One region of the Jeotgalibacillus sp. JSM ZJ347 genome, then DNA from elsewhere that is predicted to be linked to it. Evidence: riboswitches for the same ligand, from Rfam matches in the RefSeq annotation. Region 1 holds a riboswitch; the other holds the start of a gene.

Region 1 (5,776 bases):
GAGTGTTAGTGAGAGTAATAGTAAGATGAGTCCTTTTTTCATTTTCTGCACTCCTTTAAAAGGTTAATTTAATAAAGTTTAAGTGTATAGATATTCCATATAAGTTGGCTGAAGATTTCCGTTACGGGCGGACGCTTTCCGCGGGGCCGGCGGTGAGCCTCCTCGGCTTCGCCTGCGGGGTCTCACCTGTCCGTCGTATCCCGCAGGAGTCGCCGCCCTTCACTCCAATCTCCAGCTGTGCAAATATAATAATAGGTTTTAATAATCTGTTAACTAAACCGTGACCCCTTTAAATAAATCTTTTAATTTCGTTTGGTAGTCACCTGTGACAATCCCTTTTTCTGTTACGATTCCTGAGATCAGACCGTGTGGGGTGACGTCGAATGCCGGGTTGAATACGTTGATGTCTTCTGGTGCGATTCGTTTGCCGCCGATATGGGTGATTTCTTCTGCGTTTCTTTCTTCGATGATGATGTCATCACCGGTTTCGGTTTCGAGATCAATAGTTGATAGCGGTGCGGCAACATAGAATGGGATACCGTGGGCTTTTGCTAAGATCGCAAGGCCGTATGTACCGATTTTGTTTGCTGCGTCGCCATTGGCTGTGATTCTGTCGGCGCCGACTAAAATCGCGTCGACATTTTTTGTTTTTAATACGTGTGCAGCCATGTTATCTGTGATCAGCGTGACATCAATGTCAGCCTGCTGCAGCTCCCATGCTGTCAGCCGCGCTCCCTGGAGAACAGGTCTTGTTTCAGTCGCATAGACGTGAATATCAGATCCGCGCTCTTTTGCGATATAAAATGCGCCGAGTGCTGTTCCGTATTTTGAAGTGGCGATTGCGCCTGTATTGCAGTGGGTGAGAACCGTTGCGTCATCCGGAAGCAGCGAAAAGCCGTACTCCCCAATGCGCTTACACGTTTCTTCATCCTGCTGCTGAATCAGGATGGCTTCTGTTTCAAGACGCTCAATCACTTTTGCTGCAGATGCTTCTTTGTCAGCTGCCTTCAATAATCTCTGAAGTGCCCAGGACAGGTTCACGGCAGTCGGACGGGATGAATTCAGATACACCGCTTTTACAGCAAGCTCTGACTTCAAGATTTCAAGTTCATTCAGCCCGCTGTTTTTCGCCCATAAGGCAAGCCCGAAAGCTGCTGTGATACCGATTGCCGGAGCTCCTCTTACCTTTAATTCTGTGATGCTTTCCCACACATCTTCAATGGTTTTCAAAAAGATATATTCCACTTCTCCGGGAAGCTTCTGCTGATTTAACAGTCGGATCGCATCGCCTTCCCAGATGACCGGTTTGATAAAGTTTGTCATTTTGCCAGCCCCTTCAGATAAGCAGTCAGGCTTTTCGGTGAGCGCCATACTGTGCGGTTGAAAATCAGAGATCTTCCAGTTTCAATCGCGCGCTGCTGAGCCTGCAGTCTGCCTGCATCGTCTTCAATGCCGTCAATATCCTCAACGTGCGCAAGGCCAATAATACGGCGGATTGTTTTACAGCCTGCAAATCCGAGCGTATCCTGCCAGATCTTTTCAAGCACATAATCTGCATACTGTCCTGTTCGCTGTCTTTCTTCAAACCCTTTTTCAAGTAAAAGCTCACGGTAGCGTTTTTCGAATACTGCCCACGTTTGTTCGATTGTTTCAAGCAAATAAGTATTAATCTCACTGCGTTTACTTTCATCTGCTCTTTCCTGCTGTGCAATATAGTTCAGCGTCAGGTTGGCAATAAATGCGCCAATATCAAATCCCGCCGGCCCGTAAAATGCAAATTCAGGATCAATGACTTTGGTTGATTCCTCTGTAACGAATACACTGCCTGTATGCAAGTCCCCGTGTAGCAGCGTTTCACCTTCAGTCAGGAATTGTTTTTTCAATTTTGCGACTTCAAAGATTAAACGATCATCCTGCCACAGTGACTCCACCGCTTCCTGAAGGTTTTCAGGGTACGAGTTGGATTCTGCATTTTGATAGGGGTCTGTAAAAACCAGCTTTTCTGTAATATCACACAGGTCAGGATTCACAAACTGACGTGCCAGCTTTTTCTTTTCGATCGGTCCAAGCGCTTCATCTGAGGCGTTGAACAGGTTTTCTGCAAGATAGATGCCAACGTGTGCTGAAATGTGGGGATACAGATTCCCTTCAAGCAATCCTTTTCTGAGAATCACATGATCAGACAGATCTTCCATTACCGTTACTGCAAAGTCATCGTCATAATCGAATACTTCCGGTACAAGTGAAGGTACATATTTCGCTGCTTCCTGCAGTGCCTGGCGCTCAATGCGTGCACGGTCTAGCGATAGCGGCCAGCTTTCTCCGACAACCTTTGCATATGGCAGCGCCTGTTTCACAACAAGTGATTTGTCAGTCTGCAGATCTTTGACGATAAACACGTAGTTCAGGTTGCCGTCTCCAACTTCCTTACACGTTACCTGCTCTTTATCCGTAATCAGTCCCTTTTGCTCTAAATAAACGAGGACACTCTGTTCAGTAAATGGTTCATACACATGCTCACGTACGTTTGTCATGATCGTTCCTCTCCTTTAATCAAATTCTTTTTTATGCCATTCATCTTCAGGAATATCAAGGTCCTCTCCTGAAAAACGCTCTTCTCTGAATACTTCACCGTAGTTATGAAATCCGTTACGCTCCCAGAATCCGGGGCGGTCTTCCTGTAAAAATTCAATCCCTCTGATCCACTTCACACTCTTCCAGAAATACAGGTGTGGTACGATCAGTCTGAATGGATACCCATGCTTTGCTGTCAGCGGCTTTCCTTCAAATGAGTGTGCCAATATAATATCTTCTTTCAGCAGATCCTCAAGCGGTAAATTCGTTTCGTAATCATGGTCTCCATAGATCATCACGTGCTTTGTTCCTTCTGGAATCTCATAGCCTTTCAGTAAGTCCCTGATCGTAACGCCTGTAAATGCATTATCGAATCTCGACCACCTTGTAACGCAGTGGATATCTTTGACAATTGTCGTCTGCGGCAGCTGCATGAGCTCGTCATATGTAAATTTCCTTTTTGCTGCACCCTCACCAAATATCGTGAAATCCCATGTAGCAAGATTGTATTCAGGGACTTCTCCTTCATGCAGAATCGGAAATTTTTCTGTCAGCGTCTGACCTGGCGGGAGTCTGCCATCGTGTGTATTTTTCTGTACCGGCGGCCGAGCTTTTTTCAACCGTTCTGCCTTACCCATTGTTTCACGCTCCTTGTTTACTTCTGTATAAGCCGGCAGATGATCTCCGCTTCAGGCGGACGCTTTCCGCAGGGCCGGCGGTGAGCCTCCTCGCGCTTCGCACTGCGGGGTCTCACCTGTCCGGCTTCTCCTGCTGGAGTCGCCGCCTTACGCTCCAATCATCTGCTGTGCAGACACACTATTTTTTTATTAAATTTAAAAATAAAAAGCCCCTTTCTAAGATAGAAAGAGGCAGAATTAGACTGATTCGACCTCTTATCTCTCAGACCATTACGTCTGTTGGATGTAGCACCGTGTCCCTGCTGAATGTATACAGCGGGGCCGGTTGCCGGGCTTCATAGGGCCAATTCCCTCAGCCAACTCTCGATAAGAGTGGTGTATGTAGTTGGTTGTTTTTGGTTATTGCGATTTCATAATTGCAAGTTTACGGAATTGACTGACGGTTTGTCAACGGGTTTTTTAAAATTAATTTTTGAAGGCTTCCGGTAACCGCTGTTGACCTGCGTTCCAGGCGGATGCTTTCCGCGGGGACGGCGCTGAGCCTCCTCACGCTGCGCCTTGCGGGGTCTCAGCTGTCCGTCACATCCCGCTGGAGTCACCGCCTTCCACTCCGGTCAACAGCTTAATTTGTCTGTTAAAAGTATATATAGTTGGTTGATCAATTATTTCACATCCTTTTAAGTTTGTTAAAAAAATCTTACTATCTGTACAGCGAATGATTGAAGCGGAAGGGGGCGACTCCTGCGGCAGGAAGGGACAGGTGAGGCAATAGCAAAGCCTGCTGGCTCAACGCCCGGCCGCGAAGTCCCCTGAAGCGGAAATCATCCGCCAAACTATAAAGCAGTCATATATTTGCAAACCAAAAATATAATTTTCTGAAAAAACTGCTTGACGGCTTTGAAGATGTCTGCCATAATTCGGTACATGATTTTAAATCCAACCGAATACGTATGAAACTCTTATAAAGAGCAGGTGGAGGGACGAGCCCGATGAAACCCGGCAACCTGTTTCAGCTTATGCTGATTCAAGGTGCTAATTCTCACAGCGACAGCTGAAGGATAAGAGGAAGAACGTTCATTTTGATGTCCGCTTCCTCTTTGGGAGCGGATTTTTTATTTCTGTTTTTGAAAGGATGTCTATAATGTCAAAAATTACAGCGACTTATCTCGTGCATGATGCAAAAGGAAATTTAGAAAAAAAGGCTGAGTCTATTGCCCTTGGTCTGACGGTCGGTTCATGGACGGACCTCCCGGCGGTTGATCAGGAGCAGCTGAAAAAACATAAAGGTGAAGTGGTTTGTGTTAGTAAAATCACGCCTTCAGCGGCGGCAGGTCACCTAGGTGATCGTAAAGCAGGGCTGATTAAAATCGCCTATCCGGCAGCAAACTTCAGCGCTGATATTCCGGCGATTTTGACAACGATTTTTGGAAAGCTTTCACTTGATGGTGAAGTGAAGCTTGTTGATATTGAGCTTGATGAAGCACTTGAGCAGCAGTTCCCTGGTCCCCAGTTCGGAATTGAGTCAATCAGAAATAAGCTTGGCGTTCATGACCGCCCGCTTCTGATGAGTATTTTCAAAGGAATGATTGGACGGGGAACAGATCTTTTTGAAGAGCAGCTCCGTGCACAGGCAGCAGGCGGCGTTGATCTTGTAAAAGATGATGAAATCCTTTTTGATAATCCACTTACGCCTTTTGAAGACCGGATCCGCCGCGGCGTGAAGGTCCTGAATGAAGAATATGAACGTACAGGTCACCGCACGTTATATGCAGTGAACCTGTCAGGAAGAACATTTGATTTGAAAGAGAAAGCACGAAAAGCAGTGTCCCTTGGCGCGAATGCCCTGCTCTTTAACGTATTTGCCTATGGGCTGGATACACTTCAGAGCCTTGCGGAGGATCCATATATTGATGTCCCAATTATGGCGCACCCTGCTGTATCCGGCGCCTTTACCGCTTCACCGCTTTATGGCATTTCAAATCAGGTGCTGCTTGGCAAGCTGCTTCGTCTCTCTGGTGCTGACTTTGTGTTATTCCCTTCTCCATACGGCAGCGTGGCGATGGAAAAGGCTGAAACATTTGCGATCAGAGATGCCCTTACTTCAGAGAGTCGCTTGAAGCGCGCGTTCCCTGTTCCATCAGCCGGTATTCACCCGGGATTGGTTCCACAGCTGATTGAGGACTTTGGAAAAGACTCTATCATTAATGCAGGCGGCGGGATCCATGGTCATCCTGGCGGCGCAGCAGCCGGTGCAAAAGCATTCCGTGACGCGATTGCTGAAGTGCAGGCAGGCGGCACTTTAAAAGACGCTGCTGCAAAATCAGCTGAGCTTGAAAAGGCACTTGCACTATGGGGGTAATCGTATGCAGCGCATAATCTTTTGTGATTTTGATGGCACCATTACAAAATCCGACAATATTATTTCCATCATGCAGCACTTTGATCCACCTGGCTGGGAACCGATTAAAGACCAGATTCTTTCCCGGGAAATATCGATCCGTGAAGGCGTAGGAAAAATGTTCGCAACCCTCCCTTCTTCTCTAAAAGATGAGATCATTCAGTAC
Region 2 (5,776 bases), on a different contig from region 1:
ATGACCGTCTATGATTTCAAAGTAAAAACATCCAGTGGATTCACTAAAAGTCTTGATACTTATAAAGGAAAGCTATTGTTAATTGTTAATACCGCAACGAAATGCGGCTTCACACCTCAATTAGAAGATCTGCAAAAACTGCAGGAACGCTATGAAGATCAGGGGCTGCAGATATTAGGTTTTCCTTCTAATCAGTTTGCTGAACAGGAGCCTCTAGGGGATGGAGAAATTACAGAGTTTTGCGCAATGAACTATGGTGTGAATTTTCCTATTTTCCAAAAGATCAATGTAAGAGACCAGGACGCGTCTCCGCTTTTCAACTACCTTTCAGAACAGAAGTCTTTTCAGGGCTTTGATATGACTCATCCTACTTCTAAGCTGCTGGTTTCTATTATTAATGAACGATTTCCCCACTATATGGACGGAAACTCTATTAAATGGAACTTCACGAAATTTTTAATTGACCGGGATGGACAGGTCATTGAACGCTTTGAATCAACATCAGAACCGCTGGATATGGAAACAAAGATTAAAGAAGCTTTATAATACCAAAAGCCGCAGCAGGATGAACTGCTGCGGCTTTTCTATCTTCAAAATTTATACACGCTTCTCTTTAAACCTCGGATACTGTATCGCGATCGCAATGGCACCTGATAATGCAATCAGAATCGGGTAAATACAATACGGTACAATTTCAGCCGGTGAGATTCCCGCGACTCCCGCAACTGCAAGAAGCTGTGCGCCGTAAGGGATCACGCCCTGTACTGAACTTGAGAAGATATCAAGCAAACTCGCTGATCTCCGCTTATCAATACCGTATTCATCAGCGATCTGCTTCGCAAGTGGTCCTGCAGTGATAATCGAAATCGTGTTGTTAGCCGTCGCAAGGTTCACTGTACCAACAAGCCCGGCAATACCGGCTTCTCCACCTTTTTTCGTTTTCACACGGTTCGTCACTGCCTGAAGCAGGAATTCAATTCCGCCATTTAACCGGATCAGCTCTACAAGTCCGCCGAGCAGAATCGCGATCATCGCAAGCTCCTGCATATTTGTAAATCCATCACCAATCAGCCCGATTAAGTCCATAAAGCTGTATTGTCCAAGTACCAGTCCAACAATGCCTGCAAAAATGATTCCGCCAAGCAATACCAAAATCACATTTGCACCAGCTACTGCAAAAATCAACACGCCAAGATAAGGCAGTACCTGCACTAAATGATATGGGTTATCCCCATCAATAGAAGCACTGTTACCCGTCGTCAGCACGCCAAAAATAATGGCTGTAATAATCGCTGCCGGTAATACAATAAAGATATTCGCCTTGAATTTATCCTTCATTTTTGTCCCTTGAGTACGAACCGCTGCAATCGTTGTATCAGAGATGATTGACAAGTTATCACCAAACATTGCACCACTGACGATTGCACCCATCGCGAGTGCCACACCGATATCTGTCTGCTCTGACAGCCCAAGACCAATTGGTGCCAGCGCTACGATTGTTCCGACTGACGTTCCCATTGAGATCGATATAAAGCATGCGATCACGAAAAGACCAACGATGAGCAGATTCTGGGGCAGCAGTGACAATCCAAGATTAACGGTTGAATCTACAGCACCGGCTCCTTCAGCAACAGAAGCAAATGCGCCGGCTAAAAGGAAAATGACAACCATTAAGATAATGTTCGGATGCCCGCCACCTTTCGCGAGCTGCATGGTCTTCGTCTGAAAATCTGTTTTTCTATTCATCAGCATTGCCACTAAAATCGCTGTGAACAATGCCACTAATACAGGCATGAAATAAAAGTCGCCTGTTAAAATACCTGACCCGATAAAAAGTAAAATGAATACGCCGAATGGAACAAGTGCCAGCGGATTACTTTGAATATTCTCCTGATTCATCTGTCATAGCCTCCTGAAATTTAATCTTGCCCTGACCTTCAAAAATGTACCCATTTCGGGTGGAACTAAACGCTTGAAGAAGTTTTTTCAGGACACAAAAAAAACCTCTCCAATAAGAAAAAGAAGAGGCTTATATAAGCAAACAACTTTTCTTATTTCTCAGGCAAATGCCTGCTGGAATTGGCACAGTACTCAAACTCCGAGTCCGCTGCCGAGGCTTCAAAGGGCCAGTCCCTCCGCCTCTCATCATAAGAAGATGGTTATGAAGTTTTTATTGATTGTTGAAATATAAGTGATTCACTCGGATAAGTCAATACAATCATTTAAATTGAGAATATTCAATCATTGTTCAGGTGTCTTCAGCTTCTTTTTTCACTCTTTCAAGAAATTCGAGGACCACTTTATTATCCTGTTTCCCGCCAGCAAGCTTCAGCATGGCTTTCCCGACAAAGTTTGCTCCTTTATTCTCCCCTTCATAAATGAGTCGGGTCTGCTGATCATTTTCTTTAATTAGATTGAAGGAGAAGGTTGTATTAAAAGCCTTTGCCAGGATAAAGTTAAGTTGTTTATATTTCTCATTTGGTTCATCTTTATAGACCAATGTATGAACTACATAAGTTTCAACACGTTTTCCCTCACTATAGGTTTGTTGATGCTTCGCTCCTGAAACAGTTTCCTCCCCTTCCAGCAACTCATGTGAAATCACTTTTGGCATAATTCTTTTGATATTCTTATCCCTGAATAATTCCCATACCTCTTCAATATTTGCGTCAATCAGTACATCTTCTTTCCATGTGATCACACTCACTCACCCTTTCCTGATTCGATAAACTGGTCAATTTCTTCGATTTTGCTTCTCATGTTTTCTATTTCATTTACTATTTTTCTCCGCTTTTGCTGAAGTAATGCTTCCAGATTTTCGAATGATTCATCTCTCATCACTTCAGACATCTCCTGGATCGTGAAACCGAAATGTCTCAGCTTTATTAAAAGAATGGCTAAAAAATAGCTTCCGTCATCATAGTAGCGGTAACGATTTTCAGGATCAATATAAGCAGGCTCAAGCAGGCCCACCTCTGCATAATAGCGGAGCGTTTCTTTACTTAAACCTGTAACCTCAGCAAATTCACTGACTTTGTACATATGCATCAGCCCCTTATACTCATTTTAAATGATGGGGCGCACAACATGGTCAACAAAAAAGAAAAAGTCATTTGCAGGAACTTTTTCAGATCCGCAAATGACTTTTGACTAACTTTATTTTGCTGTGAACACATGAATCGCATCCCGCAAAAATACAGTTGCACCTTCAAAATGCTTGTCATAATAGGCAGTAAAACTCTCATCACTCACATACATGTCACCAAGTCCTGCATGTGCCTCTTTGGAGTACTTTGGCCAAGTAAAGCTCAACCATTCTTTATGCAATTCAGCTGCTTTTTGTGCCTCAGCTGAAGCCGGGTCGCCTGTTTTATAGGCGTTTTCAAGTGCTGCAAGAAGAGCTTTTTCCACATCATTCATCTGCTTGAAATCATCTTCTGACAGTCCCATCATTTTTGCATTGCTGTCATTAACGATCTGATCCCCATATTGTTCACGTACTTCTTTCCCATACTTCTCTTCGTTTTCATCAATCAGTTTTTTCTTAAAGCCTTCAAACTTCTCCTGATCTGACATTGGAGTGCCTCCTTCTTTGCTTTCAATCGTTTTCTGAACGTTTGAAATAATTTGTTCAAGACGGGCATGTTTTTCCCGCAGTTTCTGAATATGCTGCTCCAAAGCTTGGACCAGATCAAAGTCCGGGTGATGAATGATCCTGGTGATTTCCTCCAGACTTACGTCAAGTTCCCGGTAAAAGAGAATCTGCTGCAGCAGGTCCACTTCCTTCTGACTGTAGATACGGTATCCTGATGAACTGATTCTCGCGGGCTTCAACAGATCAATCTCATCATAATACCTCAGTGTGCGGCCGCTTACACCGGACAGCTTTGCCAGCTGCTGAACTGTATATTCCATTTACACCCCTCCTGACAAATACAGCATAAGGCTTTACGTTACGTGAAGGTCAATATGTTTTAATCATCTTTTTTTAATATATAGTCGATTTTTTCAAAATGAAAGTTTTTAACATGATTAATTTAGGTTAAAAGAGTAAGAACGATAAAGAAATGATGGGGTGAAAATATGAGCGGATCGAATTATACACTGGGTTTAATCGCAGCGCCGGGATATCCGAAAGAATTAATTGATTCGCTGAAGGCTGAACTTCCTGAACTGCTGGATTATTATGTGGATGATAACCGGGATTGGAAAATTGATTGTTCAATTGATTCTCTAACCGGTGGCACTGACCAATCAGATGAAGTGATGAAAGCGATTCTGTCCAAAAGAAAAGAAAATGAGTGGGATTTTACAGTTGCCCTTACAGACCTTCCTTTACTTTTTGGAAAAAAAGCAATCATTGCTGAAGCCTATGAAGAAGAAAACATTGCATTGATCAGCCTGCCGGGGCTTGGAGCGGTTTCCCTCTCACGCAGAGTCAGGGACTCAATTCTCCAGCTGGTGAATGAAATGTTCTACACGACTTCTGAAGAGGGACGGGAAAAAGCAGAAAAAAGACTTGAGCAAAAAGATAAAACAGAGAATAAAGATTTAAAAACCAGAAATCCCAAAAGGCTGGTTGGTAAAAAAGGATTTGATAAAATTTCACCAATCCAAAGAGAAACCCCTGAGGATACGGAAAATATTGATGTAAGATTCAAAGTCAATTCCTATGCAGGCAGCGCATTGCGCCTGTTAACCGGTATGGTGCGTGCGAATAAACCGTGGGTTATGTTTTCGTCCTTTAAAAAAGTCATCATGCTTGCTTTTACAACCGGTGCTTATGCACTGGTGTTTCCCACACTTTGGATGCTGAGTCATGAATATAGTATTTGGAGAATGTTTTTGCTATCCAATATTTCAATACTTGCAATGGTTTTCTGGATCATTTCAGCCCATCAGTTATGGGAAAAGAAGCAGGTAACCCAAACAGCACCACATCTTAGAAAGCTTTATAATGCAACAACATTCCTGACCCTTTTGACCTCAGTATTATTATATTATATGTTACTGTTTATCCTGTTTTCATTTGCAGTCGTTTTATTTATACCGATGGGTCTGCTGCAGTCTGAGGTATCACCGGATGTTGGATATGTGAACTATTTTTATATTGCCTGGACCGCAACAAGTATCGCCACTATTATTGGTGCACTTGGTTCAGCACTCGAAGATGAGGAAGTCGTCTTATCTTCCACATATGGCTACAGGCAGCGGCAAAGATATGACGAGATCAGAGAAATGATGGAAGAGGAAGAATAATAAAATGGTATGTAAGTGCAGAGTCCTTTTTGAAGCAGCTGCTTCCTGGAGGACTCTTTTATCTGGTCAGATAATCAGCTTTTCTTTTTTGATCATTGGTTTGATTGACAGGATTCGGTCATATTGAAAAGTACGGACAGCTCTTCTTTTCAGACAGTAGGCTGTGAAAGAATTTTCCCCGAGCTTTCTGATCAGCACTCTTCTCTCAGAACAGACACCATCATGTTTCATATAGATCATTTTGACTGTGAGACCCTGCTGCCAGTAGCGGAATAATTTCTCTTTCATGATCATTCCTCCTCGTACCTTTATTATACGAACAAACGTTCTGAAAGTAAACTGAAAAGCTGCTGCAGAAGGATATAAATTTAAAAAACTGACAGACGGATATCCGCCTGTCAGTTTGATTTAAGTGGTTGAATGAGATTTTTTCCTTATAGGTATTTAGACATGAAACGTCGAAGGTTGGTGATTGAATGCTGAACATGGTGTGTTTACATTCGAACATCCGGGGATA

What was found. A riboswitch is a leader RNA that binds a small molecule or an ion and turns the genes downstream of it on or off. The one in region 1 is predicted to bind S-adenosylmethionine.
Region 2: linked by a shared signal. The riboswitch ahead of ACH6CZ_RS15715 (Na+/H+ antiporter NhaC family protein) and the one ahead of ACH6CZ_RS07730 (sulfite oxidase-like oxidoreductase) in region 1 are both predicted to bind S-adenosylmethionine.

What each region holds. Positions count from the first base shown of each region.
Region 1 is NZ_JBISEN010000002.1:381,249-387,024, reverse strand. Features, by position in the region: gene ACH6CZ_RS07745 (sugar ABC transporter substrate-binding protein) at 1-42, opposite strand, end outside; gene mtnA (S-methyl-5-thioribose-1-phosphate isomerase) at 274-1,323, opposite strand; gene mtnK (S-methyl-5-thioribose kinase) at 1,320-2,534, opposite strand; gene ACH6CZ_RS07730 (sulfite oxidase-like oxidoreductase) at 2,550-3,212, opposite strand; SAM riboswitch class I at 3,465-3,585, opposite strand; SAM riboswitch class I at 4,169-4,277, shown strand; gene ACH6CZ_RS07725 (2,3-diketo-5-methylthiopentyl-1-phosphate enolase) at 4,354-5,571, shown strand; gene ACH6CZ_RS07720 (2-hydroxy-3-keto-5-methylthiopentenyl-1-phosphate phosphatase) at 5,576-5,776, shown strand, end outside.
Region 2 is NZ_JBISEN010000009.1:47,079-52,854, forward strand. Features, by position in the region: gene ACH6CZ_RS15710 (glutathione peroxidase) at 1-546, shown strand; gene ACH6CZ_RS15715 (Na+/H+ antiporter NhaC family protein) at 598-1,899, opposite strand; SAM riboswitch class I at 2,049-2,154, opposite strand; gene ACH6CZ_RS15720 (SRPBCC family protein) at 2,249-2,701, opposite strand; gene ACH6CZ_RS15725 (MerR family transcriptional regulator) at 2,704-3,042, opposite strand; gene ACH6CZ_RS15730 (MerR family transcriptional regulator) at 3,157-3,915, opposite strand; gene ACH6CZ_RS15735 (hypothetical protein) at 4,084-5,259, shown strand; gene ACH6CZ_RS15740 (WYL domain-containing protein) at 5,326-5,547, opposite strand.